2 regions of the Mesorhizobium sp. B2-8-5 genome follow, and region 1 is predicted to be linked to the other one. Evidence: riboswitches for the same ligand, from Rfam matches in the RefSeq annotation. Region 1 holds a riboswitch; the other holds the start of a gene.
The links. A riboswitch is a leader RNA that binds a small molecule or an ion and turns the genes downstream of it on or off. The one in region 1 is predicted to bind thiamine pyrophosphate.
Positions count from the first base shown of each region.

Region 2: linked by a shared signal. The riboswitch ahead of FJ430_RS24845 (YkoF family thiamine/hydroxymethylpyrimidine-binding protein) and the one ahead of thiB (thiamine ABC transporter substrate binding subunit) in region 1 are both predicted to bind thiamine pyrophosphate.

Region 1 covers NZ_CP083951.1:1,356,657-1,362,494, forward strand. Annotated here, with positions in the region: gene FJ430_RS06560 (ABC-F family ATP-binding cassette domain-containing protein) at 1-351, opposite strand, end outside; gene FJ430_RS06565 (thiamine diphosphokinase) at 362-1,006, opposite strand; TPP riboswitch at 1,143-1,248, shown strand; gene thiB (thiamine ABC transporter substrate binding subunit) at 1,300-2,301, shown strand; gene thiP (thiamine/thiamine pyrophosphate ABC transporter permease) at 2,526-4,142, shown strand; gene thiQ (thiamine ABC transporter ATP-binding protein) at 4,139-4,927, shown strand; gene FJ430_RS06585 (M48 family metalloprotease) at 5,081-5,838, shown strand, end outside.
Region 2 covers NZ_CP083951.1:5,040,575-5,046,412, forward strand. Annotated here, with positions in the region: gene FJ430_RS24825 (hypothetical protein) at 1-138, shown strand, start outside; gene FJ430_RS24830 (ABC transporter substrate-binding protein) at 195-1,211, opposite strand; gene FJ430_RS24835 (ABC transporter ATP-binding protein) at 1,208-1,981, opposite strand; gene FJ430_RS24840 (ABC transporter permease) at 1,978-2,802, opposite strand; gene FJ430_RS24845 (YkoF family thiamine/hydroxymethylpyrimidine-binding protein) at 2,912-3,520, opposite strand; TPP riboswitch at 3,511-3,623, opposite strand; gene FJ430_RS24850 (hypothetical protein) at 3,843-4,187, shown strand; gene FJ430_RS24855 (hypothetical protein) at 4,341-4,550, shown strand; gene FJ430_RS24860 (porin) at 4,557-5,057, opposite strand; gene FJ430_RS24865 (porin) at 5,078-5,578, opposite strand.

The sequences.
Region 1 (5,838 bases):
CGGACGCTCCTCGCCGGTAAGGCCGAGATGCTCCATCAGATAGGTGGCGCGATGCGGATCGTCGGCCGGGCCGAGGCCCGCCTCGACATAGGCGCGCACGTCGGCGAAGCCGTCCATATCCGGCATCTGCGGCAGATAGCGGACGGTCGCCGAAGGCTGGCGGAACACCTCGCCGTCCTGCGGCTCGATCATGCCGGCGGCGATCTTGAGGAGCGTCGACTTGCCCGAGCCGTTGCGTCCGACCAGCGCGATCTTCTCGCCAGCGGATGCGCTGAGCGCCGCGCCGTCGAGCAGCGGGGTGCCGCCGAAGGTCAGTTTAATGCCGTCGAGATTGAGGAGTGGCGGCGCCATGTCTGGAATGTCAGCTTTCTGGAAGAGGATAGGGGTGGGCCAGAAGCAGCGCCCGGCCGCGCTCCAGCGCGATGTCGAGCCGCCCTTTGACCTCGTTTGATATAGTGAGCGAGGAGCCGAACGCCACCTCGACGCGGTCGAGCGGCCATTTGGCGCCGGTCACCGTCAGGCCGGCGAGCTCGGAGAAGCCGAGCACCGAAAACAAGGTGCCGTCGTCATAGTCGAAGCCGGCCTTGCCAGGCAGGATGGGAACGCCTTCCTGCGCGCCGCTGGTCAGCAAGACCTCGGTGCCGGCCTCTGCCAGCCGCACGGCCAGCGCCAGGTGCAGGAAAGCATGGTCGGCGCGCTTGCCGCCGAAGGCGCCGGCCAGCACAAGGCTGGTGGCGCCGCGTTGGAGCGCTTCCGCTATGGCGAGCTCGCCATCGGTCATGTCCTTTTCGGCCGGAAAGACCTTTCGCGGAACGGCGGCGAGATCATCCGGCAGATTGGCAGGCACCGAGTCGAAATCGCCGACCCACAGCTCCGGCACCAGTCCAAGCATGCGGGCATGGCCGATGCCGGCGTCGGCGGCGATGACGCGCGAACCTTCGATCTGGCGTTCGAGCCGGGGCGTGCGGACAAGCTCGCCGCCAAGCAGGATGGTGAATGTGCCCATGGCCGTGGCCCTTACCAGCCCTCCAAGCGAAACGGAAGCCGGACGGCCCGCGCTTCGGTTGCGCGCCTGCCGTCCGAACATCAGCTGCCCGGCAAACTTCCGCTTGCGCGCCGCTTCGGCGGGGCCTATCTGTCGAAACGCTCTAACGGGGTGCCGGACGTGATCCGGCTGAGAGGCGATCAAGCCAACCCGCTGAACCTGATCCGGTTTGTACCGGCGGAGGGATTAGACGTTTCGGACCATCCGGCGCCTCAATCCTTGTCACTCGAACGAAGGAGGCGCCGATGCGCGCAATGCTGTCCAATCTCATTCTCGCAACCGGTCTTGTCTCGCTTCTGGCGAGCGTCGCGCCTGCAGAGGCAAGGGACAAGCTCACCGTCTATACCTATGAGAGCTTCACCGCCGACTGGGGGCCGGGCCCGGCCGTCAAGAAGGAGTTCGAGGCCGAATGCGGCTGCGATCTCGAATTCGTCTCGGTGGCCGACGGCGTGGCGCTGCTCAACCGCGTGAAGCTCGAGGGCGCCGGCACCAAGGCCGACATCGTGCTCGGCCTCGACACCAACCTGACGGCGGATGCCAAGGCGAGCGGCCTGTTCGCGCCGCATGGCGAAGTCTCCGGCATCAACGTGCCTGGCGGCTGGAGCGACGACACTTTTGTCCCGTTCGATTATGGCTATTTCGCCGTCGTCTATGACACACAGAAGCTGAAGACACCGCCCAAGAGCCTGAAGGACCTGGTGGAGGGCGCCGGCACGGACAAGATCGTCATCCAGGATCCGCGCACCTCGACGCCCGGCCTAGGCCTGCTCTTGTGGGTGAAGTCCGTCTATGGCGACAAGGCGCCGGAGGCCTGGGCAAAGCTCAAGACGAAGGTGCTGACGGTGACGCCGGGCTGGAGCGAGGCCTACGGCCTGTTCACCAAGGGCGAGGCGCCGATGGTGCTCTCCTACACCACCTCGCCGGCCTATCACATGGTGGCCGAGAACACCGAGCGCTATCAGGCGGCCTCTTTCGAGGAAGGCGAGTACCTGCAGATCGAGGTTGCCGGCATCACCACGACGGGCGCGAAGAACCCGCTGGCGCAAAAGTTCATCGCCTTCATGACCGGACCGAAATTCCAGGACGTGATTCCGGAGACCAACTGGATGTTCCCGGCCGGCAAGACCGACAAGCCGCTCAACCCGGCCTTCGACAAATTGGTCAAGCCGACCAAGACCTTGCTGTTCAGCCCCGAGGAAGTGGCTGCCAACCGCAAGGCCTGGGTGGATGAGTGGCTGGCGGTGATGAGCAAGTAGGGCTGCGATGCTTGCGCCGAGGCCCCCCTCTCTGTCCTGCCGGACATCTCCCCCTCAGGGGGGGAGATTGGCTGTCACGCCGACTTTCGCCAATCTCCAATGCTGCAGGACTAAGCGGGGCGTCGAAGCTGCTAATCTCCCCCCTAGAGGGGGAGATGTCCGGCAGGACAGAGGGGGGCGCGAAGGAACGCGGCGCTCGTTAGCTCGAACTCAAATGGCGCAGCGTGCGACACGCGCGTGACTCCCGCATCCCCGCCGGCGTCATCGCCCTTGCCGCCATCGGCTTCCTTATTGGCGGCGCCTTCGCCGGCCTTGTCCTCGAAGGCGCGCAGGATCTCTCCGGCGCTGCCGCCGCCTTCGACGGCTACCTCCTGCGCGTCGCCCGCTTCACGCTGTGGCAGGCGGCTCTGTCGACGCTGCTGTCGGTCGCGCCGGCGCTGCTGGTCGCGCGCGCTTTGTCGAGACATCCGACCTTTCCCGGGCGTCGCCTGATCTTGCAGCTGTTCACCGTGCCGCTGGCCTTGCCGGCGATCGTCGCCGCGCTCGGCATATTGGCGCTCTATGGACGGGCGGGGTATCTTGCCGGCGTCTTCGCCGAACTTGGCGGTGGGGATTGGCCGGGAATCTACGGCCTCTCCGGCATCCTTGTCGCGCATGTCTTCTTCAACCTGCCCCTGGCCACGCGCCTCTTCCTCGAGGCGCTGGGCACCGTTCCCGCCGACCAGTGGCGGCTGGCGAGTCAGCTCGGCATGGGAGCCCGGCCGGCTTTCCGGCTGATCGAATGGCCGGTGCTGCGCGCGGCCCTGCCGGGGATCGCCGGGCTGGTCTTCATGCTCTGCATAACTTCCTTCACCATCGTGCTGACGCTGGGCGGCGGTCCGGCCGCGACGACGCTGGAAGTCGCCATCTACCAGGCGCTGCGCTTCGACTTCGATCCCGCGCGCGCCGTGGTGCTGACGCTGCTGCAGATCGCGCTCACCTTCGTCGTGGTCGTTGCGCTCACGCGGCTCGGCGCCAACACGGTCGGCGATGCCAATCTGCCGGTGGCGCCACGCCGCTACCTTTCGGCGGGACGGACCGAAAGCGTGCTGAACGCCGGCCTCATCGCGCTGGCCCTGCTGTTCGTCGCCGGGCCGATGCTGGCGACCGTGCTTTCAGGCCTTCAGGCCGACCTCGGCCGATTGGCGGACGAGGAGGCGGTGCGCCGCGCGACGCTCACCAGCGCGGGCCTCGCCCTGCTTGCGGCGTTGCTCAGCGTGACATTGTCGCTGGCGCTGATCGCGGCGCGGCGCGCGCTGGCCCTGCGGCGCCGGGCAGGCGGCGCCATGGGCCTGCTCGAACATGCCGCCGACACTGGCGCCGGCTTCGTGCTGGTCGTGCCGCCAATCGTCCTTGGCGCCGGCTGGTTCCTGGCGCTGCGCCACGTCACCGATGTCTTCGCCGTCGCGCCGGCCATGGTCGTCGCCGTCAACGCGGTGATGGCGATGCCCTTCGCCATCCGCGCCATTCGCCCGGCCTATGACGCGGCGAGCGAGCGCCACGAGCGGCTTTGCCTGGCGCTCGGCATATCCGGCTGGACCCGGCTCAGCCTGATCGACTGGCCGTCGCTCAGGCGGCCCCTGGCCACCGGCTTCGCTTTCGCCGTGGCGCTGTCGCTCGGCGATCTCGGCGTGATCGCGCTGTTCGGCAGCGATTCCGTGCAGACCTTGCCCTATCTGCTTTTGGCGCGCATGGGCAGCTACCGGACAGCCGACGCCGCGGGGCTTGCCTTGCTGCTTGGCCTCGTCTGCCTGATGCTGGTGGTCGCCGCCGACTGGCTGGGGCGGGAAGGAAAGTCATGACGACGAGCATCGATGGCGCCGCCGCGCAAAAGGGCCTCACCGTCGCGCTGGAGGGCGTCTCGTTCAGCTATGGCGAATCCTCCTTCAGTTTCGACGCCGAATTCGCGGCCGGCAGGATCACCGCCATCATGGGGCCGAGCGGCTCCGGCAAGTCGACGCTGCTCAATCTGATAGCCGGCTTCGAAACGCCCGATGCGGGCAAGGTGCTGATCGGCGGCGCCGATCTCGGCAACACGCCGCCTTCGGCGCGGCCGGTGTCGATGGTGTTCCAGGAAAACAATTTGTTCGCGCATCTTTCGGTCGAAGCCAATGTCGGGCTCGGCCGCTCGCCGTCGCTCAAACTCGGCGATGCCGATCGCGCCGACGTCACCGAGGCGCTGGCGCGGGTCGGTCTTGCGGGCAAGGAAAGGCGGTTGCCGCGCGAGCTTTCCGGCGGCGAGCGGCAACGCGTGGCGCTGGCGCGGGTGCTGTTGCGCGACCGGCCAGTCTTGCTGCTCGACGAACCTTTCGCGTCGCTCGGCCCGGCGCTGCGCGACGACATGCTCGACCTTATGGCCGGCATCCATGCCGAGCGCGAAATGACGGTGCTGTTCGTCACGCATCAGCCGGAAGATGCGCGCCGCATCGGCCAGGACGTGGCTTTTCTCGACGAAGGCACGATCGCGGCAACCGGGCCGGCGGATGATTTCTTCGATCGGTCTGGACCGGACGCCTTCCGGCGCTATATCGGCGATCGAGCCGGCACCGTTGCCGGATCACAACATATTGCCTGGAAGCGGACATAATTTACGGCCAAACCGGCAACGGGCGATCCGGCGTTTGCTTGCCTTGTCCGGGGGAGTGTGGCTAGGTCCGGCCATGCTAGTCCGGCTGGGCAGCGATTTGCCGAAAGAGTTCGAAAGGAAGCCGATCTGTCGACCGGCGCTGAGAAGGTTTGGATGAGGCCGCTGGCACGATTTCTCGCGCTGGCGAGTGTTGCCGTACTGGCCAGTTGCCAGATGTTCACGCCGCCGGACGTGCAGGAAAGCGGCTTCCAGCCTTCCGACAAGCCGATCACCGTCGACAATGTCGTCGCCAACGCCAAGCTCGCCGAAATGGCGAAGGCGCAGCATCCGCGGATTCTCGCCACCTATGGCGGCGAATATTCCGACCCCAGGCTCGAACGCATGGTGGCCAAGGTCGTCGGCAATCTGACGGTGGTGTCGGCGAACCCTACCCAAACCTATCGCATCACCATCCTCAACTCACCCAACGTCAACGCCTTCGCGTTGCCGGGCGGCTATCTCTATGTGACGCGCGGCTTGCTGGCGCTGGCCAACGATTCGTCCGAGCTTGCCGCGGTCATCGCGCATGAGATGGGCCACGTCACCGCGAATCACGGCCTGCAGCGGCAGCAACTCGAAGCCGAGGAAGGCCTGGCGACCAAGGTGGTTTCCGATGTGCTCGGCGACAGCCCGACGGCCAAGGCGGCGCTCATCCGCGGCAAGCTCAGGCTTGCGCAATTCTCGCGCAACCAGGAACTGCAGGCCGACGCCATCGGCATCAAGTCGATCGGCGAGGCGGGCTACGATCCCTATGCGGCGGGTCGCTTCCTGCAGTCGATGTCGGCCTATACGGATTTCCGCTCGGTCAGCGGCGCCACCGACGCCAGCCTCGACTTCCTGGCGACGCACCCCAACACGCCGCAGCGCATCGA
Region 2 (5,838 bases), 2.8 Mb from region 1:
GCTATCTCGAACGCCAACCAGGACTTCCCGGGCCTGTGCCCGGCCATGGCGAGATTCTATGAGGCCGCCCTGTTACTGCATGGCGAACCCGGGTGGCACATCAAAACCGCGCTGCTTCGCGCCATCGTTGAGAATTAGGCTCCGCACCGGATTTCCGGACGGGTTCCGGCGCGACACCGCGTTCCTTCGTCCTCTCAGGCGCCCAGAAACCCGTTGCTGAAGTACGCCTCGATGTCCGGCTTCTCCTTCAACGCCTTGCCATTGCCGTCGAGCAATATCCCCGAGGCAAACAGATACCCGCCCATCGCCTCCATCTTTGCCTTGTCCATCGTACCGATGGCGCCGTTGGCACTCTTCAGGAAATGGCCGTCGTTCAGCGCCTTCAGCGAGGCGTCGATCAGCGCCGGGTTGGCGAGTGTGTCCCTGTTGGCGGCGATCAGCAGTTCGCCCGCCTCCAGCGCCTGATCGACCGCGAAGGCATAGCCGCGCCGCGTCGCCTTGACGAAAGCGGCGGCGGCTTTCGGATTGGCGCTAAGGAAGCCGTTGCTGGAGACGATCAGCGTGGTGTGCTCGTCCGGCACGCCGTAGTCGGCGTAGCGAAAGCTGCGCTGCTTGAGGCCTTTCAGTTCCGCTTCGACACCTTCCCATGTCGAGACTTCGAGCGTGAAATCGACCGAGCCGTTGGCCAGCGCATCGTATGCGGACGTCCCCAGCGTCACGGTCGAAAAATCGCCCTTGCCGCCGTCATGGCGGATGATGGTCCGCAGCAGCGCGTTTTCCCAGGCGCTGCCGAAGCCGCCATAGGTCAGGCCGTCAAGATTTTTCGGGCTCTTGATCGCCGCGCGGTCGGCGTTGAAGACGACGCGGCCGGTCTCCGACTGGACGACGGCGTAGACGGCCTTCAGGTCGGCGCCAGCACTCTTCTGGGTGAACAGGCCGAGCGAGCCGGAAATGCCGAAATCGGCGACACGGTTGGCGACCAGCGTGCCCGAGCCGGTATCGCCATAGGGCAGGATTTCCACGTCAATGCCGGCGTCGCGATAGAAGCCTTTGTCGCGGGCGACGAACAGACCGATGTGGTTGGTGTTGACGGTCCAGTCGAGCGCGACCGTGATCTTTTGCGTGGTGGCGGCACGGGCGTGCGTGACGGCCCCGGCAAGAGGCAGGCCGGCGGCCAGAAACAGCGCCTGGCGGCGGGTCAGATCGGTCATTTCAATTCTCCATCGGATGGTCGGAAATTCGGATCGGACTGGCCAAGCAGCGTGTCGAGGATGCCTGCCTCGATCGCCGCGGCCTCGCGGGCAAGCGCCGCGCTCTCGGTGCGCGGGCGCGGCAGCGGCACGGCCACCTCACGCACCACGCGCGCGGGCCGTGCCGAAAGCACATAGATACGGTCGGACAGAAGCACTGCTTCGCGCACGTCATGGGTGATGAGCAGCGCCGTCCAGCGATAGTTTCGCCACATCGTCTCCAGCCAGCGCTGCATGGCGGCGCGGGTGAGCGCGTCGAGCGCGCCGAACGGCTCGTCGAGCAAAAGCATGTCGCGCTGCTGCACCACGGTGCGCAGGAGCGCGGCGCGCTGGCGCATGCCGCCGGACAGTTCGGCCGGCCAGGCGCGCTCGAAGCCGGCAAGGCCGAATTCGGCGAACAACGGCGCCACGCGCTCGCGCGCCGCGCGCCGCTTCATGCCCTGGACTTCGAGCCCCAGCGCCGCATTGTCGATAACGCGCCGCCACGGCATCAGCGCGTCGCGCTGCGGCATGAAGGCGAAGCGGGCGCCATCGAGCGGCGCGCCGTCGAAGCGCATCTCGCCCTCGCCCCGGATCGCGCCGGTGAGCAGTTGGAACAATGTCGACTTGCCGGCGCCGGAAGGACCGAGGATCGAGACGAACTCGCCCGCGCCGACATGGAGAGAGACGCCGGCCAGAACCTCGAGCGCGCCGAAGTTCTTTCGCACGTCGCGGAGCTCGAGCCGGGTCATGGCCGGCCCTCCCCGACAGGCTTGCCGCCGTCGCGCCCCGCCCTTTCGCCCTCTGCATTTTCCCAGGGCATGGCGAGACGCTGGACGAGCACGGCGAGGCCGAACAGCGCCAGCGTCAGCGCCGAGCTGACCGCGACGGCGGCAAGCACCAGGTCGGGGCGGAAATTGTTCTTGGCGCTGAGCATGTAGATGCCGAGCCCCTTCGCGGCGCCCGCGTATTCGGCGAAGATGGCGCCCACCACGGCATAGGTGATGGAGATGCGCAGTCCGGCGAAGAAATAGGGCAGCGCCGACGGCAGCCGCGCCAGCCAAAAGATGCGCCAGCGCCCTGCTCCCATCGCGGCGAGCATCTGGCTGATCTCCTTGGCCGTGGCGGCATAGCCTTCGACCAGCGCCACCATCATCGGGAAGAAGGTGACCAGCGCCACGAGCAGGATTTTTGGCAGCAGCCCGAAGCCGAACCACAGCACCACCAGCGGCGCGATCGCCACCAGCGGCAAGGTCTGGCTGGCGATCAGCAGCGGGAACAGCGCCCGGCGCAACGGGGCCAGGAAGTCGACCAGCGCCGAGAGGATGAAGGCGGCAACGAGCGAGCAGGCAAAGCCCGCCAGCGTGGCGCGGATGGTGGGCAGCGTGTTGTCGGCAAGCGCCGAGCGGTTCTCCCAGGCTTGCGCCAGCACGCGCGAGGGCGCGGGGAGCACGGTGGACGCGATGCCGCCGAGGCGGGCGTAGAGCTCCCAGGCGATGAGGAGAAGAGCGAAAGCGATGGCGGCGGGGAAGATCCTGGCGAAGGCGGAAGCAAGGGCTGATCTCCCCCGCAAGGGGGGAGATTGGACGGCACCCCGGCTTTCGCCAATCTCGGAAGACTCTTCTTGCGGTGTAGAACCGAACGAAACAGCCATCACATCTACCTCGGCAGCGCTACGCGGCTCAAACCGCGGTCGGGCTGTTCGCCGAAATCGTTATGTCGAGCGTCACGTGGCCCGCGCCGGGGCCGAAGCGGCAGAAGGCTTCGGCGAGCGTGGCGAACACCGCGCCGGCATCGCCGCGCAGCCTGGTGCAGAAATTCTTCGAGCGGTCGAAGACGCCGGAGTTTTTCAGGAAGTCGATGCAGCCATAGATCTCGTCCATGTGGTCGCCGGTGCCCATCACATAGAGCGAGAATTGCGCCGCCACCGGCTGGTCGGTCGAGGGCGTCGCCTCGACGGCGCGGAGCGCGGCGCGCTTGCGCTCCTCAAGCGGAATCGCCGGGCCGCCTATCTCGTCCGAGCGGCAGATCGGGTCGTCCGGCTCGCCGGGGCAGCCGCGCGAGACCGCGGCCGACAGCACGCAGTGCCTGCCGCTCTTCGCCGCCGCGACGAACAGGTCGCGCATGGCGGGAAAAAGCACTTCGGGCGGCCCGACCAGCAGCGTCGAGATATCGTCGGTCTCGATCCTCAGCCTGTCGCGGTAAGGATCGAGCGCGCCCAACGCGCCAAGGATGACGCCGACGAAATCGTCAGCCATGGGATAAAGGGAAATCTGTGCGCCGGAAAACATGGCCCGCCTCGCTCCGCTGGTATTATCCAGATCAGCTTTAGGGTCCGGAGGCTTGCCGCCGCCATCTCAGCCCCGACCGTACGGAGCACCCCTGTGGATGGCCGCGTTAAAGCACTGTTCGAGCGAATGGGAAAGCGGTTTTTTGCGAGGCCAATTGAGCCAAGGGCCCCATCTCCCTAAGGGAGATGCCGGGTTACAAGATTTTCGCAGATTTCTTATAACCGCGGTATCGCAACCGCAGTGTCGTTCAAAATGTACGAATCCGGCTTGATTGTTTTTCGTACATAAAGTACGATATTTCCCTTCCTTTGAGGGGACTTGCTTGAATACCGCGAACCGTGGCGCTTTCGCCGACCTCTCCCGCCCTTTGCTCTCGCCACTGCCGTTCGCCGAGCGCGAACGCGTTGCCGGCGCCTGGCGCATGGCCAGCCAGGACATCGCCGACGACATCCGTTTCATCCGGCAATATCTGAAGGTGATCGCCGAGAAGGACGAGCGGCTTTCGACCGGCACGCTGGTGCATGGCCGCGCCTATGTCGAGGCCTGCGCCGCCTGGCTCCCGGAGACGGTGGCGCGGTATCTGCGCAATCTCAGGCTGATCAGCGAATGCGAAAGCGCGATGATCGCGGCCCGCATGAGGTTTGCCCGGTCGAGCGATGCGTGGTGAGGCAGGCAGCTCCCCCTACAACCCTTGGGCCGCCCGTCGAAAAATGCATCGTTTCATACAATTGGCAATTGGTGGACGCGGCTGAGCGGCGGGTGGTTAAATTCGTCTCAGGCGAAGGAGGGTAAAGCCGCGTACCAGGGAGGAACTCGTTTGATGGACCAGCGTATCGACATCGACATACAGCCTGACGACCAGCCCTACGAAGTCACGTCATTCGCCAGAAAGCATGGCCTGACGATCCCCGTCGCGGACGCGGTGCTTTTCGCCAGGGGACCGTCGCCGTCGCGGACCGCCTGCGATATGGCGGCGCTGGCCCTCATTTGCGCGGTCGCGCAATACGCCGGAAAGCAAGGGAGACGATAGCCTCCCCTACCAGCTGAACTGCAGCCCCACATTGCCGCCGACCTGGCTGCCGGCGAAGGCAATGCCGAGCGTGCTGGTCAGCCGGCCCCCATGGTCGAAGCCCTCGCTCAGCACCGCGGCGCCCGTGATGCCGAAGGCATTGGCATAGCCGGCATTGCCCCAGTTGACGCGCACACCGAAATGCTCGCCCTGGACGAGATCGGGCGCTGCGAGCGCGGCCGAGATCGAGGCGTTCTCAAAGGCGCGCGTGATGCGGTTGTCGATGTCATCGACGTGGGCCGCGAGCGCCGTCTTACCGACCTCGGTCATCTCGCCGCCATTGCCGTCGTCGACCTGCTTCTTGGTCACGCCAGTCTGGGCATTGATGCAGGTGTCCGTGCCCGGGCTATAGTAGTAATTGGCTCCATAGGCGGAGCAGATCTTGACATACGCGACTGCCGCCTGGGATGGCGCCGCAAGGAGCGTTGCCGCGCCGAGGATCGCCGGCGCAAGAAGATATCTGAACATTGATTGCCCCTCGGTCGCGCTTACCAGGTGAACTGCAGGCCGGCATTGCCGCCGACCGTCTTGCCGGAGAAGCCGACGCCCGCGGCGCCGGCCAGCCGACCGTTGCCGCCAGGCATGAAGCCCTCGCCAAGAACCGCCGCGCCGGTGACACCCATGGCGTTGGATTGACCGGCATTGCCCCAGTTGACGCGCACGCCGAAATGCTCGCCCTGCACCAGGTCCGGGCCGGCCAGCGCTGAGGCCACCGATGCACCCTCGAAGGCGCGCTGGACGCGGCGGTCAATGTCGTCGACCTTGCTCGCCAACGCCGTCTTGCCGTCGACCACACCGTCCTCCGTCAAGCTGCGCGTCTCGCCCGTGTTGGCATTGATACAGGTGGCGGTGCCGGGACTGTAATGGTATTGCGCGCCATAAGCCGTGCAGACCCTGACGTACTCGACCGGCGCTGCCTGGCAAGGCGCAGAGAGACCGCCCGCCACAGCTAGAAACGCAAATGAAATGACACGGTTGATACCCCGCATGCCTGATCCCCGAAGTTGGATGTTGAGAGAAAGCCTCGCATGAAAAAGGCGCATGCGAGCGCGCGGAGTCAACTGCGCCTTCCGCTCAATGCCTGACTTTTACTGGGAGCATTTCATCTATTGAACACATATTGCAGCCAAGCTACAGTAAACAGTTCAACCTGATCAGTAATTCCCCGATGATTTGCAGCTGTGGCGTCGAGGCTTATTAACACTCTCTAATATCAAGCGATGCCGGGCGATCTGCCCGGCAGGCTCGC